DNA from 4 places in the Agrobacterium sp. 16-172Ci genome. Region 1 is predicted to be linked to each of the others. Evidence: riboswitches for the same ligand, from Rfam matches in the RefSeq annotation. Region 1 holds a riboswitch; each other region holds the start of a gene.

Region 1 (7,936 bases):
CCTCGTGATATTTCAGGAAGTCGAGCAGATAATCCGTCTTGGCCGCCTTGGAGCCGAGATGAACATCCGAAATGAAAAGCGTTCTGAACTGTCTGGTTTCGATTTGACCGGCCACGGATTTCATCCCCCTGTTCGGTTGCGTCCCTGCGGCTTTCTTACCTCTCAGAACCAGACTCGTGTTTCAGCAACATGACAGACGCCGGTTTTTATAGGGAATATGACGAAAGCCTTCACGAAAACGCGAATAAGCCATGGCCGCATTTGCATAAGGTGCGGTCAAATAACGGCTGTACCACGGGGAAGTTTGTTGTATTCAGGGGTCCGGAATTGAACCAGACATGACGGTGGAAGAATGACCTCTCACGATAAGAACAACACGCCCGCCAACACGGCAAAGGCCGACATCGAGGAACAGGCGCTCTTTTTCCACCGCTATCCGCGCCCCGGCAAGCTGGAAATCCAGGCCACCAAGCCGCTCGGCAACCAGCGCGATCTGGCGCTGGCCTATTCGCCGGGTGTTGCCGCCCCCTGCCTCGCCATCCATGAAAATCCGGAAACGGCGGCGGAATATACCGCCCGCGCCAACCTCGTCGCCGTCATTTCCAACGGCACGGCGGTGCTCGGCCTCGGCAATATCGGCCCGCTTGCTTCCAAGCCGGTGATGGAAGGCAAGGCCGTCCTCTTCAAGAAATTCGCCGGCATCGACGTTTTCGATATCGAAATCGATGCGCCCGGCATCAACGACATGGTCTCCACCATCGCAGCGCTGGAGCCCACCTTCGGCGGCATCAACCTTGAGGACATCAAGGCGCCGGAATGTTTCGAGGTTGAGCGCCAGCTGCGCGAGAAGATGAACATCCCGGTCTTCCACGATGACCAGCACGGCACCGCGATCATCGTCGCCGCCGCCGTCACCAACGCACTGGAACTCGCCGGAAAATCGCTCTCGAGCGTCAAGATCGTCGCCTCGGGCGCCGGCGCGGCAGCCCTTGCCTGCCTCAACCTGCTCGTCGCCATGGGCGCGAAGAAAGAAAACATCTGGGTCCACGACATCGAAGGCCTCGTTTACGATGGCCGCAACACGCTGATGGACGAGTGGAAGGAAGTTTACGCCCAGAAGACCGACAAACGCGTTCTCTCCGAAACCATCGACGGCGCGGATGTCTTCCTCGGCCTTTCCGCCGCCGGCGTGCTAAAGCCGGAACTGCTGGAGCGCATGGCGGAAAACCCGCTGATCCTGGCGCTTGCCAACCCCAATCCGGAAATCATGCCGGAGGCGGCGCGTGCGGCCCGTCCGGATGCGATGATCTGCACCGGTCGTTCGGATTTCCCGAACCAGGTGAACAACGTTCTCTGCTTCCCCTATATCTTCCGCGGCGCGCTGGATTGCGGCGCAACCACGATCAACGAGGAAATGAAGATGGCCGCCGTGCAGGCCATCGCCGAACTCGCGCGTGAGGAAGTTTCAGAAGTGGCCGCAAAGGCCTATAGCGGCGAAACGCCGGTCTTCGGCCCGAACTACCTCATCCCCTCGCCCTTCGATCCGCGGCTCATCCTGCGCATTGCGCCAGCCGTTGCCCGTGCTGCGGCCGCAAGCGGTGTCGCCGCCCGGCCGATCACCGATTTCGAAGCCTATCTCGACCAGCTGAACCGTTTCGTCTGGCGTTCCGGCTTCATCATGAAACCGGTCTTCAATGCCGCGAAAGCCGCCGAAAAGAAGCGCATCATCTTTGCCGAAGGCGAAGACGAGCGCGTGCTGCGCGCCGCCCAGGTGCTGCTGGAAGAAGGCACCGGCATCCCGATCCTCATCGGCCGCCCGCAGATCATCGAAACGCGCCTGAAGCGCTTCGGCCTGCGCATCCGCCCACATACGGATTTCGCGGTGGTCAATCCGGAAGACGATCCGCGCTACCGCGACTATGTCGATGACTATTTCGCCCTTGTCGGTCGCGTCGGTATCAACCCGGAAGCAGCCCGCACCATCGTGCGCACCAACACGACCGTCATCGGCGCGCTGTCGGTGAAGCGCGGCGAAGCGGATGCGCTGATCTGCGGCCTCGAAGGCCGTTACGACCGCCACCTGCGCGACGTCAACCAGATCATCGGCAAGCAGGAAGGCGTGCGTTCCTTCGCGGGCCTCAGCCTGCTCATCACCCAGCAGGGTGCGCTGTTCCTCACCGATACTTTCGTGAATTACGACCCGACCTCCGAGGAAGTGGCGGAAATGGCCATTCTCGCGGCCAAGGAAATCCGCCGCTTCGGCATCACGCCGAAGATCGCCCTCGCCAGCCATTCCAATTTCGGCTCGCGCGATTCCGAAAGCGCCCGCAAGATGCGCCGCGCCCTGAAGATCGTGCAGGAAGCCGCACCGGAACTGGAAGTGGATGGCGAAATGCAGGGCGGTTCGGCCCTTTCGGAAGCGCTGCGCAAGCGTGCCATGCCGAACAGCGTGCTGACGGGCGAAGCGAACCTTCTGGTTTTCCCGAACCTCGATGCCGCCAACATCACGCTCGGCGTCACCCGCACCTTGACGGAAGGCCTGCATGTCGGCCCGATCCTGCTCGGCACGGCCCTGCCCGCCCATATCCTGTCGCCCAGCGTCACCTCGCGCGGCGTGGTCAACATGGCGGCGTTTGCCGTGGTGCAGGCCTCGCATCCTTCGGTGTGATAGAGGCCGCATTAACGCAATTTTGAACAGGCTGTTGCCGCATTGCGGCAACAGCTTATGTTATCTTCCCGAAACACGGATGTCGTGAAGTATAACGCCCCTGCCACCAGCCGGGGACATCGAACGGATCGAACAATTGACCCGCCGCAGCCGCATCATCGGCCTCCTGCTTCCCCTTGTTTTCCTCGCCCCGGCCGCCGCCTTCGCGGATCAGGTCTGCGATACGCTTTATGCGCAATTGCGCGAACCGCCCCGCGTCGTCGGCAATACGGCCGAGGTGCGGCGTTATGCCAATGCGCTCGCCCGCCAGAACATCGTCATCCGCAAGATCAGGAACGACCTGCGCGGCTACGGCTGCTCATCCGGCAGCGTCATCGTCTATGGCAATCCCAATGCCGGTATCTGCGCCGAGATCGGCGATGCGCTGGCGGAAGCGGAAAGCGAGCGCGACGCCATCATCCGTGACCGCGACGACGCCATGGCGGCCGCGCGTGACAACGACGGCGACATCAGGCGGCAGCGCATTCTCGCCGCCCTCGATGCCAATGGCTGCAACACCATGCCACAAACGGAAACACAATTACCTCCGCCTCCGGATGTGACGCGTTATCCCGACGCTTTTCGGCAGAATGGCCCGCAGAACGACGATGAGCCGGGACAGGCGGGGCTTTCGCCCTACCCCAACGCTGCCGCCGAGGGTGGGCTTCGCACACTCTGCGTGCGCACCTGCGACGGCTCGTTTTTCCCCATCGCGTCCAATGCCTCGCCGCTTGATTTTCGCGCCCAGGCGGAGCAGTGCGAGAAAATGTGTCCGGGCACCGAGACGGAGCTTTATTTCCATTCCATGACGGATCAGGAAACCGCCGACATGGTGTCTGCGGAAACAGGCAAGCCCTACAGGGACCTGCCAACCGCCTTCGCCTACAGGAACGCCACGGCAAAAGCGCCGGGCTGCGCCTGCAACATGGCCGCCTATCACAAGGAAATGCAAAAGCAGGAAGAGGCCGCCCGGCCGCAGCCCGAAAAACCCTATTCCGGCATCACCACCATTCCATCACTGCAAGGTGACAAGGCTGAGAAACCCACCGAACAGCGACAGGCCGCCAAGCCGCCGGAACAGCCCGTTCCCGAACGCGACTATGACCCCAACGACAGCCGCGTCCGCGTCATAGGCCCTAAATTCCTGCCCGACCAGACAGGCCGTATCGACCTGAAGAACCCGGCATTGAAGGGTATACAGCCGCAGCAGTGACATACATCGCGGAGCGAGCGCGCGCCCCTTGCTTCTTCTCCCCAAGGGGGAGAAGTCCGCGGCAGCGGGATGAGGGGGCGAGCTCTCCGTATACCGCTAGCGTTGCCCCCTCATCCGACCCTTCGGGCCACCTTCTCCCCGACGGGGAGAAGAAATACGCGGCGACGTCCCGCCTTATTCACAGGTCTCCGCTTCTATACCCCGCCCCAGCGGTTACGAAACACCAGTTCCTCCAGCGGCACGCGCTGCCGCCAGCCCTTCACCGCCAGTTCCGGCTCGTTATAGAGCGCATCGACACGGCCGAGGCAAAGCCACGCGACGATTTCGATATGGCCGGGAATATCGAGAATGGTGCGAATGTCGCTATCGTGGAAAATGCTGACCCAGCCGACACCGATGCCTTCGGCGCGTGCCGCGAGCCAGAGATTCTGGATGGCGCAGACGGTGGAATAGACATCCGTGCGCGGATTATGGGTGCGGCCCAGCACCACCTTGCCGCCGCGCGTCGGATCGCAGGTGACGCAGATGCTGAGCGGCGCCTTGCGGATGCCTTCAAGCTTGAGACTGCGATAAAGCGCCTGCTGCTCGCCCGTGAACATCGCCGCCGCCTCCTCATTGGCGCGGCTGAAAGCCACGAAGGCCGACTGACGGATCGCGCCATCGGTGATGAGGGTGAAATTCCACGGCTGCATGAAACCGACCGAGGGCGCGGAATGGGCCGCCTTCAAAAGACGCTCCACCAGATCGTCCGGCAGCGGGTCCGGCAGGAACTGGTCGCGCACATCACGACGGGTCTCGATGGCGCGGTAAATCGCCTCGCGTTCCTCACCGGAAAACGGGCGGGCGGGCGAGAGCGCGTGATCGAACGAACTGGCGCCGGGCGGATTGTTTACGGACGAATCGGCTGGCATCGTTTATCCCCAACAATGCGAAGGCCGGGCGCAAATGCGCACCCCGCCTCGACAACAACCTGCCGCCGTCCGCGCGGTTCGGTCTATCCCGTCAGGCCGGTCTTCTGACTAGGCTTCATCCGCCCTTTTCGCCTTCCCGAATTGCTTCAGTGGCTTTAAAAAAGAACGTCCGCCTCACAGCGCTGGGCACGTTCCGGTCTTTCACCGGATTCCCGATTCTCCCGCCGCAAGGGCAGGCACCTGACAGGCAAGCTATGGGCAAAAAAGTTTGCGAATGCAAGCATCCTGCCGGTGGTGCGGCAATGTGGCCCGCCTCACCCCCATCATTCCACCGGAAAATACCGGACATAAGCGAACTCATCCCCATCCGGTGACCAGTTGGGCGAATTCATCGTTCCCTGCCCGCCGAAAAGTTCGAATAGCGTCTCGACATTGCCGCCATCCATATCCATCAGCCGCACCCGCACATCGAGATCGCGCGGATGGTCGAAAACGTCGCCGTCATAGGAAATGAACACCACCTTGTCTCCCTTGGGAGACGGGTGCGGAAACCAGTCGCCATAGGGACTGTCGGTAATGCGCTCGACGGCGGAGCCATCCACCCGCACGCGCCAGATCTGCATTCGCCCGGTGCGGCTGGAATTGAAATAGATCCACTCGCCGTCAGGCGAATAATCCGGCCCGTCATTGCGGCCCTCGCCATGGGTCAGCCGCGTCTCGACGCCGCTTGTTATATCCATCGAATAGATATCGAAGACCTGATCGCGAATGCCGCAATAGGCAAAACCTTTCCCATCCGGCGACCAGCCATGCCAGTAAGAGGGAAGATTTTTCGTCATCAACCGCGGCGCGCCGCCCGTCGAGGCCATGAGATAGATGGCGCTCTTGCCAAATTCCACCTTATCGGAAATGGCGTAGAGCGATCCATCCGGCGAAATACCGTGATCATTGTTGCAGAGCGTGGCAAAGCCGGTATCGACCTTCTCCGGCGCGATATCACCGGCAAGAGACAGGCGGTAAAGCAGACCTTCGCTGTTCAGCAGCAGATATTTTCCATCCGGCGACCAGTTCGGCGCTTCGAAGAGATCAGGCGTCTGCCACACCACCCGCATCTGCCGGGTGCGGATGTTGAAGATTTCGATGGAGCTGCGCATTCTGCCTCCCGGGCGTGTCCGTGTGTCGTTCAAAGCGCCCGGCAATGCAGACATTCCGTTTGCATCCACCATCGCCTCGATTATGATCCTAGGGCGGCAGGCACCGTCCTGCAAATTCAAACCGGAAAAAACGCCAGCGCTCCGGCACCGTCCGTGACCCTTGCCGTTTCTCCTAAAACCGAGGTTCCGCGATGAATACCATCGCCGATCACGGCATCCGCTTCGGCCGGATCGCCGCAATGCTTCCTGTCAAAAATATCGAAAAAGCCCATGACTTTTATGTCGGTGTGCTGGGCTTCACAAAAACCTTCGAAAACGGCACTCCCGTCGGCTTCATGATCCTCAAACAGGGCAATGCCGAATTGCACTTGACATTGCAGCCCACACATAAGGCAGCGCCCTTCAACGTGGCGCATATGATGGTGAGCGATGTCGATGCGCTTCACGCACTTTGCAAGAGTGAGGGCTTGCGCATCATCAAGGGCCTGCAGGACAAGGATTACGGCCTACGCGCCTTTGTGTTTGAGGACCCGGATGGCAACCGCATCGATGTGGGGCAGGCTATTTAAGACAAGTGAACGGCGCGGGGTTTTCTCCGCGCCGCTTGTTTAATGTTGTGGAACGAGCGCATGCCCCTTGTTTCTTCTCCCCGCCGGGGAGAAGTCCGCGGTAGCGGGATGAGGGGGCAAGGGTAGTGAGTTACGGCAACGTTGCCCCCTCATCCGACCCTTCGGGCCACCTTCTCCCCGGCGGGGAGAAGAAACGAGCGGCAACGCCGGGCAAAACATCCGCTACCAGCGTCTTCCTTCAATCACCGATCCCGAAACCGGTTGGTGATCGGATAACGCCTGTCACGCCCAAAGTTCTTCTTGGTGATCTTCACCCCCGGGGCCGATTGCCGGCGCTTGTATTCGGCGAGATAGAGCAGATGCTCCACCCGGTGCACGGTCGCCACATCATGACCGCGCGCCAGAATTTCCTCGACCGACATTTCCTTCTCGACAAGGCATTCCAGAATATCGTCCAGCACCGGATAGGGCGGCAGCGAATCCTGGTCGGTCTGGTTGGGGCGCAATTCGGCCGACGGGGCCTTGGAAATGATATTGGCCGGGATCACTTCGCCGGAAGGGCCGAGCGCGCCCGGCGGCACATGGGCGTTGCGCCAGCTGGAAATGGCATAGACCTGCATCTTGTAGAGGTCCTTGATGGGGTTGAAACCGCCATTCATGTCGCCGTAGAGCGTGGCATAACCCACCGACATTTCCGACTTGTTGCCCGTCGTCACCACCATGGAGCCGAACTTGTTCGAGACGGCCATCAAAATCGTGCCACGCGTGCGGCTCTGCAGGTTTTCCTCGGTAATGCCCTCTTCCGTGCCTTCGAAGAGATCGGAAAGCGCCGAGAGGAATCCTTCCACCGGCTCGACGATCGGCACGATGTCGTAACGGCAGCCCAGCGCCTTGGCGCAATCGGCCGCATCCTTCAGCGATTCTTCCGAAGTATAACGGTAAGGCAGCATGATGCAGCGCACCCGCTCCTCGCCCAGCGCATCGACGGCAAGGGCGGCACAGATCGCCGAATCGATGCCGCCGGAAAGGCCGAGAACCACGCTCTTGAAGCCGTTCTTGTTGACGTAATCACGGAAGCCCAGCATGCAGGCGCGGTAATCCGCCTCCTCGCCTTCGGGAATCTTCGAGAAAGGTCCGCTGTCGCAATGCCAGCCGTCTGCCGTGCGTTTCCAGTCGGTGACGGCAAGTGTGGCCTCGAACTGGCTCATCTGGAAGGCAAGCGTCTTATCGGCATTGAAGCCGAAGCTTGCACCGTCGAACACCAGCTCATCCTGCCCGCCCAGCTGGTTGGCGAAGACGAGAGGCAGGCCGCTTTCGATAACCTGCCGCAGCGCCACCTGATGCCGCACATCCAGCTTGCCGCGATAATAGGGCGAACCGTT
Region 2 (7,936 bases), on a different contig from region 1:
TTGAGAAGCGGCATGGGTGTCCTTTCCTGGAACGGGATGATCAATATCCGCGATTGCGGTCGACGAGGCCGAGCGGCTCGAGGCCGGACTGGTATCGTTTGATGTTTTCGACAACGGTGCGTGCTGCCGAATGCGGCTGGGTGACGCTGGCGATGTGCGGCGTCAGGAGAATTTTCGGATGCGTCCAGAAGGCGTGGTCTTCCGGAAGCGGTTCCGGATCGGTGACGTCGATCACGGCACCCGAAAGCCTGCCGCTGTCCAGCGCATCGATGAGGGCGTCGTGGTCGAGCTGTTTGCCGCGCCCGGCGTGAACCAGCCCCGCACCCTCGGGAAGCATCCCCAGGCGTTCGCCATTCAGAAGTCCCGTCGTTTCGTCGGTCAGCGGCAGCAGGCAAACGAGAATATCGCTGGTCGAAAGGATCGTGGACAATCCGGCTTCGCCATGATGGCAGGTCACACCATCGATCTCGCGCGGTGAACGGCTCCAGCCGGAAAGCGGAAAACCGAAGGGTTTCAGCCGTTCCAGCGCCGCAACGCCCAGCATGCCGAGGCCGAGAACGCCCACCCGGCACTCTTTCGCCTGACGCTGCGGCAGGGCCTTCCAGAGTTGCTGGCGCTGCTGTTTCAAATAGACCGGCAGGTTGCGGTGAAGCGCCAGCACGCCGAGGCTCACATATTCCTGCATCATGCGGATGATGCCTTCATCCACCATGCGCACGACTTTCACATGCGCAGGGACGGTGTCGATGTGAAACTGATCGACGCCCGCACCGATGGAAAACAGGATTTCGAGATTGCGGTAGCGGCCGATATCATCAGGCACGGTCCAGGTAATGACGTACCGAACCGCATCCGGATCGACGCTTTTGGCATCCATCGAAAAAGGTAGTTCCGGCAGGTCGCGGGCCAGAGCCTGCCGGAAAATCTCGCCGCGCTTCGCGTCGGAATTGAAGAAGAACGTCATCTGAAATCCGTGGTTCCGAAGGTTTAAACCGTGCAGCGGCTCGCCAGTGTTTCCAGCATTGACTGGCAGGCCGAGAGTTCACCGGCCGTTATGAATTCGTCCGGCTTGTGGGCGCGGCCGATATCGCCCGGGCCGCAGATGATGGCATCGATGCCGGCCGCCTGAAAAAGCCCGGCCTCCGTGCCATAGCTGACGGCGGCGATGCAGGGCGCGTCGGTCAATTCTTCCAGAAGCTTCACGAGCGGCGCATCGGCGGCAAGGGAGAGCGCCGGATAATCGCTCATCGGCGTCCATTCTATGTCGATGCCCCTGGCGGCGAGCGCTTCGACGCCGTCGCGCACCGGCTGGAGCAGGGCGACCGGCGATACGCCAGCAATCGCCCGCGCTTCCAGTTCGATGGCGCAGAGATCGGGGATGATATTGATCGCCTGTCCGCCTTTCGCCGTGCCGATCTGCAGGGAGGAATAGGGCGGCTCGAATGTCGCTTCGAAAGGCCCCTCGGTGAGAGCCTGTGCGGTCTCGACCGCCTTTGCCATGATGCCGGTCATCAGATGAATGGCGTTCACGCCCTGATCCGGCCGCGAGGAATGGCCGGAGCGGCCGCGAATGGTGATGCGTGCGGCGGCCTTACCCTTGTGGGCGCGCACGGCGCGCAGATTGCTCGGTTCGCCGATGATTGCGCCCGCCGGTTTTGCGCATAGTTCCGGCAAGCGGGCGATGAGATGCGGAACGCCACGGCAGCCCGCCTCCTCGTCATAGGAAAAGGCGATGTGAACGGGCCGCTTCAGCGCCATGCGTGAAAATGCCGGTGCTGCGGCGAGAACCGTGGCCAGAAACCCTTTCATGTCGGTGGTTCCGCGTCCGTAGAGACGCTCGCCTTCGGTTGCCAGCGTAAAGGGATCGGAGGACCATTCCGGCTCACCGGCAGGCACCACATCCATATGGCCGGAAAGGATGTATCCGCTGGCATCGGTCGGGCCGAAGCTGGCGAAGAGATTGGCGCGGTCGCCTTCCGGGCCGGCAAGCAGCGATACTTTTGCGCCGTGGCTTTCCAGATAATTGGCGATCCATCCGGCGATGTCGCCATTGGCGGTTCCGACCACCGACGGGAAGCCGACAAGACGCTCCAGAATGTCGATTGCGTTCATGGCTGTCTCCGTCGCTTCAACGCCGAAAAGCTTAGAGCGGCCTGCGGCGTTTATCTGCTGAAATACGGGTGATTTCAGTAGATTGTTGTGTCCTTCCAGCGCTTTCGGAAAATTCCTGCTGGCGAGGCTGGTTATCTTCGGATGTCGTGAGCTGGGCTGCCGGGATCTAGGTTCCGCGCCGGAGGGAATGAGAGCCGTTTGTCATGGAGCTGCTCAAAGTCGATAGTTTCGAGTTGCGGACAGTGGATATCGCCGATGTGGAGGCCGATCATCTGCATGCTTTGTCCATGGCTGTCGGATGGCGATATCACGCGAACGAATGGTGTTTCCTGCGGCAGTGCGGGGTCGGCCTTGTCGCGCTTGACGAGATCGATCGTGTTGTCGCAACGGCAATGCTGTTTCCTTATGATGAGGCTTTCGCGACGGTCGGCATGGTCATCGTTTCCCCCCGTTTGCATGGGCAGGGCGTTGCACCATGGCTGGTGGGCCAACTCATTGCTGGCTACCCTGACGCCGCCCTGCGGTTGAACGCCACGGAAGCCTCGCGACGGCTTTTCGCACGGCTGGGTTTTGCCGGAGATACGGAGAAAGTACATCTCCTGCGCGGCAAGGCACGTTGCCCTGCCGAGATGCAGACGCTTGGAAGAAAGCAGAGAATCGAGCCGCTGTCCTGGGATCATTTGTCCGCCGTGGTGGATCTGGATCGGGCGGCTTTCGGTGTTTCGCGCCGGGGCGTCCTGCAACGCCTTGTTCAGGAAAATACGGGTTACGGCCTGTTCGAGGCCGATCGTCTTGCCGCCTTTGCATTGCGGCGTGCGGCGGGGCGGGGCCATATTGTCGGCCCGGTCATCGCCGGTGACGAGGCGGATGCGATTGCGTTGGTGAGGCGACATTTTTCCGATCTCGACGATCAGCTTGTCCGTCTCGATACCGTGCGGGATAGCGGTCTTCTGACCGAGTTTCTGACGCAATCCGGGCTGGTGGGTATCGAAACGCTCACCGTCATGTCGAAAGGCGCGCTGCAACCGGCAGGCTCCGGTTCCGCAAAGATTTTCGCCCTGGCAAGCCCGTCTTTGTGCTGAGGTGCGGCACTATCGCAATTGACGCCCCGCCTCTTGCCCCTTATGTGAGAAAGCGACGGTTCCTGCAGCCGAAAGGCGAAGGGATTAATAGGGAACATGGTGCGGGCGATCTTTTTCGCCCAATGCCGTGGCTGCCCCCGCAACTGTAAGCGGATTGTCGTTCATCCCCGTGACGCTTCAAGGCGTTATGCCACTGTATTCTCCAGAATGCGGGAAGGCAGATGAGTGACGCAAATCCGTGAGCCAGGAGACCTGCCGTCGAAATATAAACCATCGTTACGGGCGGGGAAGCCCGGAGGAGGAGATTGTAATGTTATTTCATAACATTTCGTTTGCGTCCTATTGCCGTTCTCCGTACAAGACGTCCCGCTGTTGCTGCGCGTTCTGACGCCTGCTGCTCTGGAATAAGATTTACTTTCGACTGGAGAACACATGTTTCATTCTAGACGCCTGCCGGTCCATGCCGGTTTTCTGGCCGCGGCGCTTGCGGCTTTGCCTGTCGCCGGCGCCAATGCTGCCGAAACCACTTATCCCCTGACGATCAACAGCTGCGGTCAGGAGATCACCTTCAAGCAGGCGCCCGCCCGCACCGTGTCCGTCGGCCAGAGCACGACCGAGGTTCTTTACCTCCTCGGCCTCGCCGACAAGGTGGTCGGCACGGCGCTGTGGATCGGTCCGGTTCTGAAGGGCTACGAAGAGGCCAATGCCAGGGTCGAGCGTCTGGCTGACAATGATCCGAGCTTCGAGGCGGTCATCGGCAAGAATCCGGACCTCGTGACGACGCAGTTCCAGTGGCAGATCGGTCCGGAAGGCGTTGTCGGAACACCGGCGCAATTCGCCGAGCTTGGCGTTCCCGTTTATACCTCGCCCGCCGATTGCATGGGCAAGGACAACTCCGGCGGCGGCGACGGCGTGCGCAACACCGTCTTCACCATGGATCTGATCTACCAGGAAATCCGCGATCTCGCCAAAATCTTCAACGTGCAGGATCGCGGTGAAGAGGTCGTTGCCGACCTGAAGAAGCGTGAAGAAGCCGCCCGCGCCAAGATCGCCTCGGCAAATGGCAAGCTTTCGGCCGTCTTCTGGTTCTCCAGCGCCGAGCTGGATATCGATCCCTATGTGGCTGGACGCAATGGCGCTCCCGGCTACATCATGTCCGCGCTGGGCTTAAAGAACGTCATCGAAAGCGATGAAGAATGGCCGACCGTCGGCTGGGAAACCATCGCCAAGGCAAATCCGTCCATCATCGTTGCCGGCAAGATGGATCGCCGCCGTTTCCCGGCTGACGATGTCGCCGTCAAGCTGAAGTTCCTCGCCACCGATCCCGTGGCCAGCATCATGCCCGCCGTCAAGGAAGGTCATGTGTTCGAGATGGATGCGCAGGCGATGAACCCGACCATTCGCACCATTGAAGGCATCGAAACGCTGGCCGAGGCGATTTCGGCTGCCGGCCTCGCGAAGTGAACGGTCTTTCCATCCATCTCGGCAGAGTAGGGCTGGCTTTTGCTGCGCTCGCACTGCTGCTCGTCGCGCTGATGGCCGGGGCGGCCATCGGCGAGACCGCCATTCCTTTCGACGTCGTGGCGAAAACAATCGCCAACCGCGTCTTCCATGCGGCCTATCCGCTGGAGCCGCTGGATGAGGGCATCGTCTGGAGTTATCGTCTCAGCCGCGCGGTCGTCGCCGCCTGTTGCGGCGCTTCTTTGGCGCTGGCCGGGGCGGTGCTGCAATCGCTTCTGCGCAATCCGCTTGCCGATCCTTATATTCTCGGCATTTCCGCTGGCGCCTCCACCGGTGCCGTCGCTGTCGCGCTGCTTGGCTTCGGAGCGGGGTTCCTGACGATGCCGGCCGGGGCGCTTATTGGTGCCTTCGTTGCGTTTTCGCTGGTCAGTCTTCTGGCGGTGCGGGCGGGACACGGCAACAGCGCCATCATTCTTGCCGGGGTGGCCGGGTCGCAGCTGTTTAATGCCATGACCTCTTTCATCGTCACCAAATCCGCCAATGCAGAACAGGCGCGCGGCATCATGTTCTGGCTGCTGGGCAACCTCTCCGGGGTGCGCTGGCCGGATGTCTGGCTGGCGCTGCCGGTCAGTCTTGCGGGACTTGCGGTGTGTCTCTGGTATGCTCGGGCGCTCGATGCCTTCGCCTTCGGCGGTCAGGCTGCTGCCTCGCTCGGCATTCCGGTGCGCTGGGTCTATGCGGTGCTGATCTCCGTTTCGGCGATCATGACGGCTGCGATGGTGTCGCTGGTGGGCTCCATCGGCTTCGTGGGCCTCGTCATTCCGCATGCCGCGCGCATCTTCGTCGGCGTTCGCCATGGCATATTGCTGCCGGTAACGGCGCTGACCGGCGCGGTTTTCATGATCGTCGCGGATATTCTCTCTCGCATTGTCATTCCGGGGCAGGTGCTGCCCATCGGCGTCATCACCGCGCTCGTCGGCGCGCCCGCCTTTGCCTTCATCCTTGGGCAGAAGAGGGGGCGTTCATGAAATTATCCGCCCACGACCTGCATTTCCATGCCGGCAATATCGATATTGTGCGTGGGGTCTCGCTCGATGTCGGTTCGGGTGAGTTTCTCGGCATCATCGGACCGAACGGTTCCGGCAAAAGCACACTGCTTTCCATGCTGGCAGGCATTCGCAAGCCGCGCCGGGGGCACGTTACGCTCGGGGATGAGCCGCTTGCCTCATTGGGACGGCGAGACCTTGCCCGCCGGCTTGCCTTCGTGGAGCAGCAGGCCGAAACTACCGAACGGATCACCGCACGGCAGGCGGTGGAGCTTGGGCGCACGCCCTATCTCGGGCCGCTTTCCGCTTGGTCGCAGCAGGATGACGCCATTGTTGATGCAGCACTTGCCAATGTCGATATGGCCGATAAGGCGGAGCGCAACTGGCACCATCTTTCCGGCGGCGAACGCCAGCGCCTGCATATCGCCCGCGCATTGACGCAGGAGCCGCATATCCTGCTTCTGGACGAACCGACCAACCACCTCGACATAGGCCACCAGATCGGCCTGCTCGATCTGGTGCGCCGGCAGGGCCTGACCGTTGTGGCGGCGCTGCACGATCTCAATCACGCCGCCATGTTCTGTGACCGGGTCGCCATCATGCATCGGGGCGAGATGATTGCGGTCGGTCCGCCGCGCGAGGTTCTGACACCAGCGAGAATAGCCGCCGTCTTCGGGGTGGAATGCGTTGTCACCACGGATGAGGGCGGCTTTTCCCATATTCGTTTTCTGCCGGCCCACGGGCGGGCCGAGCATGCAAGGAAAGTACTGGCACGATGATGAAGTTGCTGAATTTTGCCGGGATTGCCGTGGCGATTAGCATGGGTTTTCCCTTTCATGCTTCCGCCGAGACCTTCGAGGTGAAAATGCTGAACCGGGGAGAAAAAGGCCCGATGGTGTTCGAACCCGACTTTCTGGAAATCGCCCCCGGCGACCGTGTGCGCTTCGTGCCCACCCACAAGAGCCACAATGCCGCGACCATTGACGGCATGATCCCTGAAGGTGTCGAAGGCTTCAAAAGCCGGATCAACGATGAATTCGAGACCGGTTTCGAAAAACCGGGCTTTTACGGCATCAAATGCTCGCCGCATTACGGCATGGGCATGGTCATGCTGATCAAGGTCGGCGAGGCGACCCTGCCGCAAAGCTACCGGACGGTGGATGTGCCCGGCCGGGCGAAGCCGCGCTTGGAGGAATTATTCGAGCGGGCGGGAAAATGAGGTGTCGGCGGAAGTCTTGAGAGGCGGTTCAGATCGTCCGGAAGGGTGCTTGCAAAGTCCGCAGACCTTCCCTCCGTCATGCTCGGGCCTGTCCCGAGCATCTGCAACCGATTGATTTTACGACACGTTGGCAGATCCTCGGGACAAGCCCGAGGATGACGTAGTATATGCGGATAGTGAAGGCGGCTATGGTTTCCCTCACGCCTTTCCGGAAACATCCGGCTTCACTGCGCACACAGCATAACGATGCTGCAGCCCGCGCAGAATGCCTTTCAAAAGGCTGAAATTTTTCGCCTGGGCGCGGTGAATGGCCTGAAGCTCCTGATCGATTGCCACAGGTTCGAAGCCGGTCGCACGCAACAGCGCCGCGACATCGCCAGCCCTTGCGCCCTTCGAAAAATAGACGCGGGAAAGAATGCTGTTGAAGGTGTTTTCCGGATCCGCCGGCTTGTGCGGCTGGTCCGGTTTGACGAGGCCGATGCTTTCGAGACCGGCCGCCAGTTTCTTCACCAGTTTTTCGCGCCAGCCGGTGTTCACGAAATCGCCGTCGACGATCAGAAGCCGTCCGCCCGGTTTCAGAACGCGGAACCATTCGGCGAAGCTTGCCTGCGGGTCCACCAGCGTCCAGACCAGATGACGGGTGATGATGACATCGGCGCTTTCATCCGGCTCCATCGTGTTTTCGGCATCGCCGACGAAAAAGCGGATGCTGCGGCCACGGCTTTTCGCTTTTTCACGGGCAAGCGCCAGCATGGTTTCCGACCAGTCCATGCCGGTGACCTGAAAACCGAGATCGTCCATCAGGTGCGAGATGACGCCGGTGCCGCTGGCAAGATCGAGCGCCCTGCGGCCTTCTCCGCGGCCGAGATGTTTCAGGATAAGCGCGTGCCAGGCCTCGCGCTCGTCTTCGGAAAAAATTTCATGTCCGGGGGAAAGGTCGAAAGTCGCGGCGCGGCCGGACCAGTAGGATTTGATTTCGTCTCTTAGACTGTCGTTTTTGCCATATTGGATTGTGT
Region 3 (7,936 bases), on a different contig from region 1:
AGCCTGTCGGCCTCTTTTCGAATCTCCGCGGCGAGAGGGCCACCATCAGCAATCTCCGCGTCATCCCGACCGGCGAGAGGCGACGTCTCGACCGCGAGCCCCGCACGCAGCGGCAAATCCAGCGCCAGCACATCTTTTTCCAGAGCGCAGGCGCTTTCCGGCGTCAGGCCGCGAAATTGCAGGCTGCCGCGGGCGGTAATGTCGATCAATCCGTTGCCATGCCGCTCGGCAAGCTGACAAAGCACCACCATGTCGCGCGGGTCGATATCCGCCTCGAAAGCGATCCGCGACAAAAAACCGTCGCCGGTGCGCATAGGAGCGGACAGGGCCGGGCAGAGGCCACGGCGGCCGAATGGCTGAACTGGATCGGCAGCGGCCATCATCACGCCTCCACCCTTTGGGGGCGCGGAAGGACCAGCATTTCAAGTTCCGCATCCACCGCGTTGCGGCGGCTGTGCCACAGCCCGCGACGGCGGGCGGATAAAAAGCGTTCGGCCATCACCTGCGCCGCCTTCGGGTTTTCCCGCAGAATGAAATCACGCACATCCTCATTGCCGAAATAGGCATCGTAAAGCGACTCGATCAACGAGGAGGACACCGCATGGGTGGTTTCGGCAAAGCCGATCAACCGGTCCACCGTCTCGAGGAATTCTGCCGCGCCGCGCGGACCGTGCCGCATCTGACCGGCAATGAAGCGGGGATTAATCGCGCGCGCGCGCACCACCCGCGTCAGCGCCTGCGTCATCGACCTTGCACGCGGGCGCGCCGGATCTGTCGTATCCAGTGCAACAATATCGGCGACGCCGCCAAGCACAGCTTTCGCGGCGGAAAAACCGCCGATGAAGGCGACATCCGAAGAACCGTCCAGAAGGTCGCGGCCCGGATCGTCACCGGTATGAACCAGAAGATCGGCGCGCCTGACCAGCTCCACGAAACCGGTATCTTCGAAAATCTCCAGCCCGTCCGCACCACCGAAAGCGTGGCTCGCCGCATCGAGATAGGCCTGCCCCAACTCCTCGCGTTCGTCCCATTTCCCGCTGGCCAGCTTTTCTTCGATACCGGCACCATAGGTGCCGGGCGCGGAGCCGAAAATGCGCGCCGGAATATGCCCGAGCGTGGCGGCCTCTTCCGCGAGCGGATTGTCGCCCGGCGCTTCCTCCCGCCGCGCGACGGCCTTGGCGGCGGCGTCGAGAAGCGCGATCAGCACCGGGAACATGTCGCGGAACAGGCCGGAAATGCGAAAGGTGACGTCGACACGCGGCCGCCCCAGGCTCGCCGGCGGCAGAACCTCGATGCCGGTGACCCGGCCGGTGGCGGGGTCGTGGATCGGTCTCGCCCCCATCAGATGCAGCGCCTGCGCTACATCCTCACCGCCATTGCGCAGGCTGGCGCTGCCCCACAGATCGAAAACCAGATGTTTCGGCCAGTCGCCATGGGACTGCAGATGATGGCGCAGCACCTCTTCGCCCGCCATGCGGCCCAGCTCGAACGCCGTCGGCGTCGGCATGGTGCGCGGATCGGCGGCATAGAGATTGCGGCCCGTGGGCAGCACATCGAGGCGTCCGCGCGCAGGTGCGCCGGAAGGGCCGGCGACGATATGTCGGCCATCGAGCGCGGCCAGCAGCGCAGCTTTTTCCGATTTGGCGCTTTCAAGCCTCAGAAGGTCGGCCTCACTCTCGGCACTGCGGCCAAAAATATGCTGGCCATCCTTGATGGCGAAATCCTTGAGATCGCAGAGAAAGGCGTCGATGCGTGAGAGGGCCGCATCGGCATCATCCTTCGCAGCCACGCCCGCTTCCGCCGCAAGCCCGGTCTCCAGCGCCTTCTCGACGATCAGTTTCGCCAGCCGGTCACGCCGGCGACGATCCAGACCATCCGCCTGCGCATATTCATCGACCAGCTGCTCCAGCGCCGACTGTTCCGGCGAAAGCCCGGCATTGACCAGCACAGGTGGGACATGGCCGATGGTCACGGCCGCGATCCGTCGCTTGGCGACCGCCGCCTCGCCCGGATTGGAAACGATGAACGGATAGACGACCGGCAGCGAGCCGGTGACGATTTCGGGAAAACAATTGCGGGAAAGCGCCACCGTCTTGCCCGGCAGCCATTCCAGCGTTCCATGCGCGCCAACATGCACGATGGCATGTGCACCCGCAATCCGCTGCATCCATGCACCGAAAGCAACAAGCGCGTGACGCGGCGGCAGGACAGGGTCGTGGTAGTCCGCCCGACGATCCTCATTGCGGCCCCTGTCAGGTGCTAGCGCCACGAACACTTCGCCGAAACGGGCGATGCGTAACCGGAATGCGCCATCGACGAGTGCATCGTCATCGGTTGCCGCGCCCCATGTCGCATTCATGGACCCGGCAGATGCCGACGGCAAGGCGGAGAAAAAAGCCTCGTAGGTGGAAAGATCAATTGCCGCTTCCTGCTGTTCGACACAGTCGAGCAGCGCCCGCGCGGTCTTAGGAATATCCTTGACCGTATAACCGGCCCCGGCAAGATCGTGCAGCATTTCGAGAACGCTTTGCGGCACATCGAGACCGACGGCATAACCGGTTCGCCCAGGTGCCGCACCGGGATAATCGGGCATCAGAATGACGATGCGGCGATCCCGTGGAAGGGCATTCCTCAGCCGCAGGAAAGCGGCGATGCGATTTGCCACCTGCTCGACGCGATCAGCCTCGGGTACATTGAGCAAACTCGCGCCGCCATCCACGCGCGCCTGTTTGAAAGAAATCGCACCGGCGAGAATCCGGCCATCCAGTTCCGGCAGGACGACATGCATGGCAAGATCGGAAGGATTGAGACCCCGCGCGTTTTCCGCCCATCCGTCCCGCCGCGTCGTCGCCATCACCACCTGAAACACCGGCACGCCGAGACGGTCGAACAGCGTTGTGTCATTGTCATCCGTCTGGCTGGCGAAGGCGGTGGCGGCAATGATGGTGGCGGGCTTCAGATCGGGCAGAACCGTTTCGAGAAAACGGATCGCCTCGCCATCCTTCAGACCACTGACAAAAATCGGCAAGGGTGCAAAACCGCGCTGCGAGAGCGCCTCGAAAAGCGCATCCACCGGTGCAGCATCTGCCGCCAGAAGCATGGAACGGTAAAAAAGAATGGGCAGAACGGGCGCACCGGCAGGAAAACCCGCGCAGGCTTCCGTCCTATCCACAACGCCCGTGCCAGGCCGGTAAAAACCGGCTTTCGGCAGCGGTTCGGCTTCAATATCCGGCCATGCCTCGCCCCTTGCAAGAGCGGCGAGACCAAGGGCAAGCCGATCCATATTCTCCTGCCCGCCCTCACGGAAGAAGGAGAGGACCGAGGCCAAAATCCGCCGATCGACGGTCGAGGCCGCTTCCAGTTTCTCGTCCCTTTCGCTGCACTCACCCGGCAAAAGCAGAAGCTTGATGCCGCGCCTGCGCGCAAGAATGGAAAGCTGATCGACACCGTAACGCCAGCGTTCCGCACCACCGAGAATCCGGATAAGAATAACCCTGGCATGTTCTGCCGTCTTTTCGATCCAGAGATCGACCGACATGGGATGTCGAAGCTCGGAGAGGTTGGCGGCTGACACGGAGGGGAGCGCAACCTGTGTTCGCCGCCAGGCCTGTTCCAAGCCGGCCAGATCGCTTGCCGAAAAAGACAGCACCACCACATCCGACCGGGGCTGGTTGAGATCAACCGGCTCGATCAGGTCGTCCAGAGACGAGGATGTGGTGGCGAGGATGTGCATCGTCAGGCGGCCAGCATCTGTTCGATCTTTTCGCGGTTGATGCCCTTTTCCCCGATGACGACGAGGCGGCTGCGGCGTTCCTCACCCGCGGCCCAGGGCCGGTCGTAATAATGGTTGACGCGACTGCCGACAGCCTGCACCTGCAGCCGCATCGGCTTTGCGGAAACCTCGATGAAGCCCTTGATGCGCAGGACATTTTCCGCAGCAGCCGTCTCGGCGATACGGGCTGCCAGCGCGTCCGGATCGGTCACGGCCGGCAGATCGATGACGAAGCTGTCGAAATCGTCATGCTCGTGGTCGAGTTCACCGTCATGGTGGGTACGGCGGTTTTCGATGTCCTCTTCCACCGCAAGGCCAAGACCGATCAGCACGGCGGGGTCGATGGCGCCATTGGAAGCCACGACGATCTTTGCCGCCTTCGGCAGATGTTCGAGAACATGCGCCTTGGCCTTGTTGAGGCCGGCATCGTCAAGAAGATCGGCCTTGGTCAGCACGATAAGATCGGCGCAGGCGACCTGATCCTCGAAAACCTCTTCGACCGGGTCATCGTGATCGAGCGCCTCGTCATTGGCCCGTTGGGCCGCGAGTGCTTCCATGTCGTGCGCCACCTGCCCTTCAGCAAGGGCGGCGCCATCCACCACGGCCACGACGGCGTCCACCGTCACCCGGCTCTTGATCGCCGGCCACTGGAAGGCCAGCACCAGCGGCTTCGGCAGGGCGAGGCCCGAGGTTTCGATGAGGATATGCTCCACCTTCGGCTGACGGCTCAGAATCTGTTCGATGGCGGGCTGGAAATCATCCGCCACCGTGCAGCAGATGCAGCCATTGGCCAGTTCGACGATGTTTTCTTCCGGGCAGCTTTCAATACCGCAACCTTTGAGAATCTCGCCATCGATGCCGATATCGCCGAATTCGTTGACGATGATCGCCAGCCGCTTGCCGTCCAGCTTTTCGAGAAGGCCGCGCAGCAGCGTGGTTTTGCCAGCCCCCAGAAAGCCGGTGACGATGGTGCAGGGAACGCGGTCCAGAAGGGTGCTCATGATCTCTCCTCGGTAAAATCGAATGGGGGAATGCGCGCCACCATGCCGCGCTTTAGGGGTTCGGGGCGGCCGCGCCAGGGCATCAGGCCGTCGGGGGCGGCAGCCAGCAGCCGTGCGCCGGTCAGCAAATCTTCCGCGTCACCGGTCGTCAGCCCGCCGAAGACATAGGACCAGCCATTGGCGCTGCGCAGCACGGCACTAAGCCCGCGCTTGCAATTGGCGAGGCAGTTGACGGAACGAACGGTGACGCCCGTTTCCTCCGCTTTTGCGAGGACGGCATCGGCGAAACGCGAACCGGGGCGCGGTTCGGCATTGGGATCGGCTTCATCGCGACAGCTTCTGCAAACGAAGACGGTCACGCCGGACGCCGTTTCGTCCTGCGTGTTTCCGCCTGCACATGAAGATGTTGCTGAAATATCCAAACCGTATCGCTTCCCGCGCCTTGCAAAAAATCTCGGGGGTGCGGATGTCGAATACGGTATGCGGACAGGCGCAAACCGGATGTTCGATCTAACCGACTGACCGGAGCACCCCGCCCGGCAGACGTTTTTCCTGAAACGGCAGGTCTCCTGGCTCGCGGCTTTACACCCTGACACCGCCTTCCCGAACCCGTTGAGGTGTCCAGTGGCTTTACGGTGCGGGCTTACCGCTTACAGTTGCGGGGGCAGCCACGGAATGACCCGGTAGTCGGGCTGGAACCGTGTTCCCTCTTAGCTTTTCCCGTTGCCGGGAAAAGACCGTCAGTTCGTTACCCTTAGGCTGAACGGGCGTGGGGGTCAATGCCGCGGCCCTGTGGCCCGCACATTGCCGGGTGCGGCAAATTGGGTATAGTCGCCGCTCCGAATGGCGGGGGCACCGGGTCCCGCGCCGCTGGATGAAAAGGAAAACGCGATGACACGCGACATCAGCGACAGCGAAGCCGAACGTCACCGGCAGAAAATGGTCAACCGCAAGACGGTGCAGGACGCCGAAGTTGCGGAAAAGACCATCGAAAAAGGTCTGCTGATGATCAATACCGGTCCCGGCAAGGGCAAATCCACCGCCGCATTCGGCCTTGCCCTGCGCATGCTCGGCACCGGGCGGCGGGTCGGCGTCGTTCAATTCATCAAGGGCGCATGGTCGACGGGAGAACAGCAGGCGCTGACTTTGTTCGGCGACAGGGTCGTGTGGCGCACCATGGGCGAGGGGTTCACCTGGGACACGCAGGATTTGAAACGCGACATCTCAGCGGCGGCAAAGGCCTGGGAAGAAGCCAAAATCCTGATGGCCGACGAGACCATCGGCCTGCTGATCCTCGATGAGCTGAACATCGCACTCCGTTACGATTACCTGCCGCTGGAGGACGTGGTCGAAACGCTTTCCAGCCGCAGGCCCGATCTGCATGTCATCGTCACCGGCCGCAATGCCAAGCAACCGCTCATCGACGCGGCCGATATGGTGACGGAAATGACCCTCGTGAAACATCACTTCAAGGCGGGCGTAAAGGCGCAGGCAGGGATAGAATTCTGATATGGCTGCACGCGTGCTGATGTTTCAGGGAACCGGCTCGGATGTCGGCAAATCGCTGATGGTTGCCGGCCTTGCCCGCGCCTTCGTCAGGCGCGGCCTGTCCGTCATGCCGTTCAAACCGCAGAACATGTCGAACAATGCGGCGGTGACCGCCGATGGCGGCGAGATTGGCCGCGCGCAGGCGCTGCAGGCTCGCGCAGCGGGCGTGCCGCTTTCCGTGCATATGAACCCGGTGCTCCTGAAGCCACAGAGCGAGACCGGCGCCCAGGTGGTGGTGCAGGGCAAGATCGCCGGCAATGCCAAAGCGGCCGATTATCAGCACATGAAGGCCGGGCTGATGCCGCGTGTGCTCGAAAGCTTCAACCGCCTGAAACAACAGGCCGATCTGGTGCTGGTGGAAGGCGCGGGCAGCGCTTCCGAAATCAACCTGCGTGCCAATGACATCGCCAATATGGGTTTTGCCAGAGCTGCGGACGCGCCTGTGATACTGATCGGCGATATCGACCGGGGCGGCGTCATCGCCAGCCTTGTCGGCACGAAAGCCGTACTCGAAGCTGAAGACGCGGCGATGATCGAAGGTTTTATCGTCAATCGCTTTCGCGGGGATCCGGCCCTGTTTTCAGACGGCATGCGAATAATTGCGGAAAAAACCGGCTGGGCCTCTATCGGGCTCCTGCCGCATTTTTCCGATGCCGCGAAGCTGCCGGCTGAAGATGCTCTCGGGCTTTCCGGCCCGGCTGAACGGAAACCTGGCGCGAAGATCCGCATCGCCGTACCGATCCTGCCGCATATTTCCAATTTCGATGATCTCGATCCGCTGGACATGGAACCGGATGTCGAACTGATCCGCGTGCGGCCGGGCGAAACCATTCCCGCCGACTGCCGGCTGGTGCTGCTTTGCGGCTCGAAAGCCACCATCGCCGATCTTGCCGTGCTGAAAAATACGGGGCTCGACATTGATATCAAGGCGCATGTGAGACGCGGCGGCCATGTTCTGGGCCTCTGCGGCGGCTACCAGATGCTTGGAAAAACCGTTGCCGATCCCGAAGGCATCGAAGGACCGCCGGCAACAGTCGACGGGCTCGGCCTGCTGGATGTCGACACTGTTCTGACGGGCAACAAAAGGCTGGTTTCCGTTACAGGGAGAAGTTTCGACGGAATTGATTTATCCGGCTATGAAATGCATGTCGGTGAAACCACGAGCGGAACCGACAGCCTGCCGTTTTCAAAAATTGATGGGCATGAAGACGGCGCTGTGTCGCCTGACGGCCGCATCTTCGGCACTTATATTCACGGCCTGTTTTCAGATGACCGCCAACGCAGCGCGTGGCTTGAGCGGCTTGGCGGACAGAACACGGAACTGAACTACGATGGACAGGTGGACGCCGTTCTTGATCGCCTCGCAGCGCATATGGAACAGCACCTCGATCTCGACCGTCTGCTTGCTATAGCGCGATAAGGATCGCCAGAAGTCCCAGCAGGCCGATCAACAACAGGTCGGCAACCCGCGCAAGCCCCAGCGCCGTGCGAATATCGCCGGCGACCAGCGCCGACCTGCCGCCTTCGCCCATGAAACGCGCCTCGATCATCTGCCCGCCATAGGAGCGCGGCCCTGCGAGCGCAAAGCCGAGAGCGCCGGCCAGCGCCGCCTCCG
Region 4 (7,936 bases), on a different contig from region 1:
GGGAAAGCTTCGATTCAAGTTCCGTTATGCCGTCGATTACGAAAGGTAGTATCCATTCCGGAAGAGGGTAGGGGTAGGTTCTGCGCAGCTTGAGCCTGATCCGGCCGACAAAATCCATCAGCACGAGATCGACGCTGCGTCGGCCGATCTTCACACCGAAAGAAAAGACGGCGTCGGGATTAAGCCGCATCGGCGTCGATGGCTGGCCGACTTTGCCACGCAGTCTTTCACCGCGAATGAGAAGCCCGTCCTTTTCAAGCGAGCGCATGATGACCGAGACGGTCTGCGCTGAAAGGCCGCAAAGTCTTGATATCTCCGCTTTTGACAGTCCGCCGTGACGGCGAACGAGAGACAGCACGAGCCGCTCATTATAAGCGCGCACTCCGATCTGGTTGGCGCCGCCGCTTATATCCATGGTGGTGGGCGACGCCGGCGGCGCCGTCTCGACAGATTGTCTCATAGTGTCATCCTCCCGCCCGCCCTATCCGCCGTGACCGATACAGCAGGCTTTATGGCAATCTTGCTATCGCAACGTTAAACGACGTGGCGATATTCCTCCCTGCCGCATATCAGAATGCCATAGGGAATTAATAATTCAACCGGATTTATTTATTGACAGGCGTTTCCTTTGGTGGTTCCATCTGAGCCAACGGTCATCGATCTCGGAGGAGACGGGATCGTCGGGTAACCGTCACGGTGCTCAAATATCCATTGGGAGGATCTCATGAAGACCACTGTTTCCGCTCTTCTGGGCGCGCTTGCGCTTGGCGTTTCTTTCGCTTCCGTTGCGTCAGCGGCCGATACTTCGGTTTGCCTCATCACCAAAACCGATACCAATCCCTTTTTCGTCAAGATGAAAGAAGGCGCGACCGCCAAGGCTAAAGAACTTGGCGTGACGCTGAAATCCTATGCCGGCAAGATCGACGGCGATTCCGAAAGCCAGGTAGCGGCCATCGAGACCTGCATTGCCGATGGCGCCAAGGGTATCCTGATCACCGCATCGGACACCAAGGGTATCGTTCCGGCCGTTCAGAAGGCGCGTGATGCCGGTCTTCTGGTCATTGCGCTCGATACGCCGCTGGAACCCGTCGATGCCGCCGATTCCACCTTCGCCACGGACAATCTTCTGGCTGGTGAGCTGATCGGCAAATGGGCTGCCGGCAGCCTCGGCGACAAGGCAAAAGATGCGAAAATCGCCTTCCTTAACCTTACCCCCTCCCAGCCGACGGTGGATGTGCTGCGCAACCAGGGCTTCATGAAGGGCTTTGGCATTGACGTGAAGGACATCAACAAGATCGGCGATGAAAACGATCCGCGTATCGTCGGCCATGATGTCACCAATGGTAACGAAGAAGGCGGCCGCGCGGCGATGGAAAATCTGCTGCAGAAGGACCCGACCATCAACGTCGTCCATACCATCAATGAACCTGCGGCTGCCGGCGCTTATGAGGCGTTGAAGGCGGTCGGCCGTGAAAAGGATGTTCTGATCGTTTCCGTCGATGGCGGTTGCCCGGGCGTCAAGAACGTCGCGGAAGGCGTGATCGGCGCGACCTCGCAGCAATATCCGCTGCTGATGGCGGCGCTTGGCGTGGAAGCCGTCAAGAAGTTTGCCGACACCGGTGAAAAGCCGAAGCCGACTGAAGGCAAGAACTTCGTCGATACCGGCGTGACGCTGGTAACCGACAAGCCGGTCAAGGGCCTCGACTCCATCGATACGAAGGAAGGTCTCAACAAGTGCTGGGGCTGATGCCTCGCCGTTGAAACCCGCGGGGGCATTCGTGCCCCCGCCCTTGGACGAGAATGATTCAGGCACGATCCGGGGGATCGGACAAAGGAACAAACGAGCGCGTCAGGCGTCCTGCGGGGATAGCATAGGCCGCTTCACAACACTTTGAAATCTATGCATCATTCTCTTTGGAGATAGGCCCGGTGTCAGGGCTGGTGCGATAGAGCGATCGGGAGGAAAATCCATGAGCGATCAGCCGGTGCGGGCTCAGCCGCATAATGAATTTGAAAAAGTGCTTTCGGGAAGTTCGACGCAGGTCGCTGCTTTCGATACGCACGACAAGAGTGTGCTGGAAAAACTGCAGCACTTTCTCCACTCCAGCCCGGCGGCCGTTCCGCTTATCGTTCTGGTGCTGTCGCTGATTGTTTTCGGCCTGCTTCTCGGCGGCAAGTTTTTCTCGGCCTTCACGCTGACCCTTATTCTGCAGCAGGTCGCCATCGTCGGTATTGTCGGCGCGGCGCAGTCGCTGGTCATCCTGACGGCGGGCATCGATCTGTCGGTCGGCGCGATTATGGTCCTGTCTTCCGTTGTCATGGGACAGTTCACCTTCCGTTACGGCTTGCCGGCGGAACTTTCCATTCTCTGTGGCCTTGCCGTCGGCGCATTTTGCGGCTTCATCAACGGCATTCTGGTCTCGCGCATGCGCCTGCCGCCCTTCATCGTCACGCTAGGCATGTGGCAGATCGTATTGGCGACCAACTTCCTCTATTCCGCAAACGAAACTATCCGCGCCCAGGATATCGCCCAGCAGGCGCCGATCCTGCAATTCTTCGGCGCCAATATCCGGGTCGGCGGCGCGGTCTTCACCTATGGCGTCATCGCAATGGTCCTGCTCGTCGCCCTGCTCTGGTATGTGCTGAACCGCACCGCCTGGGGTCGCCATCTTTATGCTGTCGGTGACGATCCGGATGCCGCCGAACTTGCCGGTGTCAACGTCAAGCGCATGCTGACCACCGTTTACACGCTGTCGGGTCTCATCTGCGCCTTCGCCGGCTGGGCCTTGATCGGCCGCATCGGCTCGGTTTCGCCGACAGCCGGTCAATTCGCCAATATCGAATCCATCACTGCGGTGGTTATCGGCGGCCTTTCGCTGTTCGGTGGACGTGGCTCCATCATGGGCATGATCTTCGGCGCCCTGATCGTCGGCGTCTTTTCGCTCGGCCTCAGGCTTATCGGAACAGACCCGCAATGGACCTATCTGTTGATCGGCGTCCTCATCATCATGGCTGTCGCAATCGACCAGTGGATCAGAAAGGTAGCAGGCTGATGGCAAAAGAACCCATTCTCACAGCACGCAATCTCGTCAAGCGCTATGGTCGTGTGACCGCCCTCGACCATGCCGATTTCGATCTCTATCCGGGCGAAATCCTGGCGGTGATCGGCGATAACGGCGCTGGCAAATCTTCTCTCATCAAGGCGATTTCCGGTGCGGTGACACCCGATGAAGGGGAAATCCGGCTGGAAGGCCAGCCCGTGCAGTTCCGCTCGCCGATAGAGGCGCGCAAGGCTGGCATAGAGACGGTCTATCAGAACCTCGCGTTGTCGCCGGCGCTTTCCATAGCCGACAATATGTTTCTCGGCCGCGAAATCCGTAAACCCGGCATTCAGGGCAGCCTCTTCCGCGCCCTTGACCGCCCGGCCATGGAAAAATTCGCCCGGGAGAAACTGTCGGAACTCGGCCTGATGACGATCCAGAACATCAATCAGGCGGTGGAAACCCTCTCCGGGGGTCAGCGTCAGGGTGTGGCGGTGGCGCGTGCAGCCGCCTTCGGCTCCAAGGTCGTTATCCTCGACGAGCCGACGGCAGCACTCGGCGTGAAGGAAAGCCGGCGTGTTCTGGAGCTTATTCTGGACGTGCGTTCGCGCGGCCTGCCGATCGTCCTCATCTCGCACAACATGCCGCATGTCTTCGAGGTTGCGGATCGCATCCATATCCACCGGCTCGGCAAGCGCCTGTGCGTTATCAATCCGAAGGACTACTCCATGTCCGACGCCGTCGCCTTCATGACCGGCGCCAAGGAAGCGCCGAAGGAAACGCTTGCCGCATGACGCTGAAGCTTGAAACCATCGCCGAAGACGTTCTTCGGCGGGCAGAAGGTAGATCCCGTTTTATCGTCGCTATTGCCGGTCCCCCTGGGGCCGGCAAATCCACGCTGGCGGATGCCCTTTGTGATGCTTTGCTGGCACGGGGCGAAACGGCCGCCGTGCTGCCCATGGACGGCTTCCATATGGACAATGGCATCCTTGAAGGGCGCGGGCTGCTGCCGCGAAAGGGCGCACCCGAAACCTTCGACGTGCGCGGTTTCCTCGATATCGTCTCCGCCGTCCGCAGGGGCGGGCAGGAGGTGCTTGTTCCGGTTTTCGACCGTTCCCGTGAAATCGCCATAGCGTCCGCCCGGGCGATTGCGCCGGAAACACGCTTTATCCTTGCTGAAGGCAATTATCTGCTGCTGGACGAGGCGCCGTGGACAACTCTTTCCAAAAGCTTCGACCTCACCGTTTTTGTAGGGCCGTCCGTCGACGTGCTTGAGGAGAGGCTACGGAAAAGGTGGCAGGGCTATGGTCTCGACGAGGCTGCGATCCACGCCAAACTTTTCGAAAACGATCTTCCGAACGGAAAAAGGGTGATCGAAAACGCCCGTCCCGCCGATATTCATATCGACATCTGGGAATAGACTAACGCATTTTCTGTTTGAGCGTCGGCGCGCTCGTGCCGTTAAGCCTTTGTTGACCATGTGTTGAATCTTTTTGATCCACAGGGTGGGGCTTTTGTGTGTCTATTCATTGACGCGAAAATTTCCTCATATACTATATGTGGTGTTCGAGGTTCTTCCGATTCGCAAGGGTTGGGAGCTAAGACGGGAATTCGGTGCGTAACGCCATCATGGTGGAGCAAGGCCGAAACTGCCCCCGCAACTGTAAGCGGTGAGCATCGTTCCGATTTGGGTCACTGGAGCCGAAAGCTTCGGGAAGGCCGGAATAGATGTTGTGACCCGCAAGTCAGGAGACCTGCCTTGAGCGCAAACGTCCACGGGCGGGGTGTCCGGAGGAAGGTGTATGACGCAAATGATTTGCGTGCGCCCTTTTCTGCCCCCTCCAGAACAAGCTTCGGGGTGAAGTCATGCCAGTGCATTTGTTTGAGTTGCTGCGCTCGTCGGCGTAGAGAGCGATTTTACGCGGCTAGAGCCGCGCACGCCCACCTTAATGACAGATCCATCGCCGCCCGATTGCGATTGCAATCGGCAATGTTGAGCCGTGTCCGAAACCGGCTTCGAGAGAGGAAATTATGACCGTCACCGTTTACAGCAAGCCCGCCTGCGTCCAGTGCACTGCCACTTACCGCGCCCTCGACCGCATCGGTGTCTCCTATGAGATCATCGATATTTCCGAAGATGCGGATGCGCTCGATCATGTCCGTGGCCTCGGCTATATGCAGGTGCCCGTGGTCGTCGCCGGTGAGCGCCATTGGGCGGGTTTCCGGCCGGATATGATCGGCTCGATCAGCTGAGGTGGAGGGGCGATGGGCCTGATCGTCTATTATTCCAGCCGCTCTGAAAACACCCATCGTTTCCTTCTGAAACTGGGACGGCGTCTGTTTCGCCTGCCGCTCGGCGCGGAGGACGACGTACCGCATGTGTCGGAGCCCTATGTGCTGGTCACACCCACCTATGGGGGGGGGGGCACCAAAGGGGCCGTGCCGAAACCGGTCATCCGGTTCTTGAACGAGCCCTCCAACCGAAACCTCATTCGCGGCGTTATCGCGGCGGGAAACACGAATTTTGGCGCAGCTTTCGCATCCGCCGGAGATATCGTCTCGCGCAAATGCGCCGTGCCGTTTCTCTATCGCTTCGAGCTTCTTGGCACGGAGGAAGATGTCGCCAACGTCAAACATGGATTGGAACGATTTTGGACACGCTGACCTCAAGCGCCATGCGCAAGGACGCCAAACAGCCGGCAACAGCAACCCAGAAACCGCTCGATGCGGCTCTGGACTACCACGCGCTGAACGCGATGCTGAACCTTTACGATGAGAACGGAAAGATCCAGCTCGACAAGGATCGCCTTGCCGCCCGGCAATATTTCCTCCAGCACGTCAACCAGAACACCGTGTTTTTCCATAACCTTCGGGAAAAGCTAGATTATCTGGTGACGGAGGGATATTACGAGCAGGAGGTGCTGGACCAGTATTCCTTCAATTTCGTCCGCGACCTCTATGACGAGGCCTATGCCCGGAAATTCCGCTTTCCGACCTTTCTCGGCGCCTTCAAATATTACACCTCCTACACGCTGAAGACCTTCGACGGAAAACGTTATCTGGAGCGTTACGAGGATCGCGTCTGCATGGTGGCGCTGGCCCTTGCGCGCGGTGATGAGCAGCTTGCGCGCAATCTGGTCGATGAAATCATTTCAGGCCGCTTCCAGCCGGCAACGCCGACATTCCTCAACGCCGGCAAGAAGAGCCGCGGTGAGCTGGTTTCATGTTTTCTGCTGCGTGTGGAAGACAATATGGAAAGCATCGGCCGCTCCATCAATTCGGCCCTGCAGCTTTCCAAGCGCGGCGGCGGCGTGGCGCTGTCCTTGACCAATATTCGCGAATTCGGCGCGCCGATCAAACAGATCGAAAACCAGTCGTCCGGCGTTATTCCCGTCATGAAGCTGCTGGAAGACAGTTTTTCCTACGCCAACCAGCTTGGTGCGCGTCAGGGTGCCGGCGCGGTCTATCTGCATGCTCACCATCCGGATATCATGCGCTTCCTCGACACCAAGCGCGAAAATGCCGACGAGAAAATCCGCATCAAGACCCTGTCACTCGGCGTGGTGATCCCCGACATCACCTTCGAACTCGCCCGCAACAACGAGGATATGTATCTGTTTTCGCCCTATGATGTGGAGCGGGTCTATGGCGTGCCGTTGACCGAGATTTCGGTCACCGAAAAATACCAGGAAATGGTCGCCGATAGCCGCATCCGCAAGAAGAAGATCAAGGCGCGCGAATTCTTCCAGGTGATCGCCGAAATCCAGTTCGAGAGCGGTTACCCCTACATCATGTTTGAAGATACGGTGAACCGCGCCAATCCGGTTGCCGGCCGCATCAGCATGAGCAATCTCTGCTCGGAAATCCTGCAGGTCAGCGAGGCAAGCGAATTTAATGCCGATCTTTCCTATAGCCATATGGGCAAGGATATCTCCTGCAATCTCGGCTCGCTGAACATCGCCTCGGCGATGGATTCGGCCGATTTCGGCAAGACCATCGAGACCTCCATCCGTGCGCTGACGGCGGTGTCGGATATGAGCCATATTTCCTCCGTTCCTTCGGTGGAAAAGGGCAATGATGCCAGCCACGCCATCGGGCTAGGCCAGATGAACCTGCACGGCTATCTGGCGCGCGAACGCATCTTCTACGGCTCCGAAGAAGGCGTCGATTTCACCAATATCTATTTCTACACCGTCACCTATCACGCCATCCGCGCCAGCAACCGGCTGGCGGTGGAAAGGGGCCAGAGCTTCAAGGGCTTTGAGAACTCCAAATATGCCTCGGGTGAATATTTCGACAAATATACCGACCGGGAATGGTTGCCTGCGACGGAAAAGGTCCGTGAGCTGTTCGAAAAAGCCGGTATCGCCATTCCGACGCAGGAGGACTGGAAGGCTTTGAAGCAGGACGTCATGGCGTCAGGTCTCTATAACCAGAACCTTCAGGCCGTACCGCCCACCGGTTCGATCTCCTATATCAACCACTCCACTTCCTCCATTCATCCGATCGTCTCGAAGATCGAAATCCGCAAAGAGGGCAAGATCGGCCGCGTTTATTACCCGGCTTCCTATCTCTCGAACGACAATCTCGAATATTATCAGGACGCCTATGAAATCGGCCCGGAAAAGATCATAGACACCTATGCAGCCGCGACCCAGCATGTCGATCAGGGCCTGTCGCTGACGCTGTTCTTCCGCGATACGGCAACGACGCGCGATATCAACCGGGCGCAGATCTACGCCTGGAAGAAGGGCATCAAGACCATCTACTACATCCGTTTGCGCCAGATGGCGCTGGAAGGCACGCAGGTTCAGGGCTGCGTTTCCTGCACGCTCTGAATTGAGGACAAGACAATGAATATCGCCGTAAAACCCGTGTCCCGCATTCGTGCGGTC

What was found. A riboswitch is a leader RNA that binds a small molecule or an ion and turns the genes downstream of it on or off. The one in region 1 is predicted to bind cobalamin.
Region 2: another riboswitch for cobalamin. It lies ahead of ACQZ40_RS14575 (ABC transporter substrate-binding protein); the one in region 1 lies ahead of bluB (5,6-dimethylbenzimidazole synthase).
Region 3: another riboswitch for cobalamin. It lies ahead of ACQZ40_RS03440 (DUF1636 family protein); the one in region 1 lies ahead of bluB (5,6-dimethylbenzimidazole synthase).
Region 4: another riboswitch for cobalamin. It lies ahead of nrdH (glutaredoxin-like protein NrdH); the one in region 1 lies ahead of bluB (5,6-dimethylbenzimidazole synthase).

The regions. Positions count from the first base shown of each region.
Region 1 covers NZ_JBNWBW010000043.1:7,926-15,861, forward strand. Annotated here, with positions in the region: gene ACQZ40_RS24840 (UDP-2,3-diacylglucosamine diphosphatase) at 1-124, opposite strand, end outside; gene ACQZ40_RS24845 (NADP-dependent malic enzyme) at 353-2,668, shown strand; gene ACQZ40_RS24850 (DUF2865 domain-containing protein) at 2,805-3,920, shown strand; gene bluB (5,6-dimethylbenzimidazole synthase) at 4,115-4,831, opposite strand; cobalamin riboswitch at 4,909-5,090, opposite strand; gene ACQZ40_RS24860 (TolB family protein) at 5,155-5,985, opposite strand; gene ACQZ40_RS24865 (glyoxalase superfamily protein) at 6,177-6,554, shown strand; gene ACQZ40_RS24870 (NAD+ synthase) at 6,797-7,936, opposite strand, start outside.
Region 2 covers NZ_JBNWBW010000015.1:9,393-17,328, forward strand. Annotated here, with positions in the region: gene ACQZ40_RS14555 (cupin domain-containing protein) at 1-14, opposite strand, end outside; gene ACQZ40_RS14560 (2-hydroxyacid dehydrogenase) at 41-964, opposite strand; gene argE (acetylornithine deacetylase) at 988-2,112, opposite strand; gene ACQZ40_RS14570 (GNAT family N-acetyltransferase) at 2,316-3,194, shown strand; cobalamin riboswitch at 3,234-3,468, shown strand; gene ACQZ40_RS14575 (ABC transporter substrate-binding protein) at 3,627-4,658, shown strand; gene ACQZ40_RS14580 (FecCD family ABC transporter permease) at 4,655-5,683, shown strand; gene ACQZ40_RS14585 (ABC transporter ATP-binding protein) at 5,680-6,480, shown strand; gene ACQZ40_RS14590 (pseudoazurin) at 6,477-6,920, shown strand; gene ACQZ40_RS14595 (class I SAM-dependent methyltransferase) at 7,119-7,936, opposite strand, start outside.
Region 3 covers NZ_JBNWBW010000002.1:85,062-92,997, reverse strand. Annotated here, with positions in the region: gene cobG (precorrin-3B synthase) at 1-383, opposite strand, end outside; gene cobN (cobaltochelatase subunit CobN) at 383-3,733, opposite strand; gene cobW (cobalamin biosynthesis protein CobW) at 3,736-4,773, opposite strand; gene ACQZ40_RS03440 (DUF1636 family protein) at 4,770-5,195, opposite strand; cobalamin riboswitch at 5,316-5,530, opposite strand; gene cobO (cob(I)yrinic acid a,c-diamide adenosyltransferase) at 5,665-6,282, shown strand; gene ACQZ40_RS03430 (cobyric acid synthase) at 6,284-7,741, shown strand; gene cbiB (adenosylcobinamide-phosphate synthase CbiB) at 7,728-7,936, opposite strand, start outside.
Region 4 covers NZ_JBNWBW010000038.1:22,217-30,152, reverse strand. Annotated here, with positions in the region: gene ACQZ40_RS24260 (ROK family transcriptional regulator) at 1-460, opposite strand, end outside; gene ACQZ40_RS24255 (sugar ABC transporter substrate-binding protein) at 725-1,747, shown strand; gene ACQZ40_RS24250 (ABC transporter permease) at 1,971-3,053, shown strand; gene ACQZ40_RS24245 (ATP-binding cassette domain-containing protein) at 3,053-3,835, shown strand; gene ACQZ40_RS24240 (nucleoside triphosphate hydrolase) at 3,832-4,461, shown strand; cobalamin riboswitch at 4,594-4,817, shown strand; gene nrdH (glutaredoxin-like protein NrdH) at 5,073-5,294, shown strand; gene nrdI (class Ib ribonucleoside-diphosphate reductase assembly flavoprotein NrdI) at 5,307-5,705, shown strand; gene nrdE (class 1b ribonucleoside-diphosphate reductase subunit alpha) at 5,693-7,879, shown strand; gene nrdF (class 1b ribonucleoside-diphosphate reductase subunit beta) at 7,895-7,936, shown strand, end outside.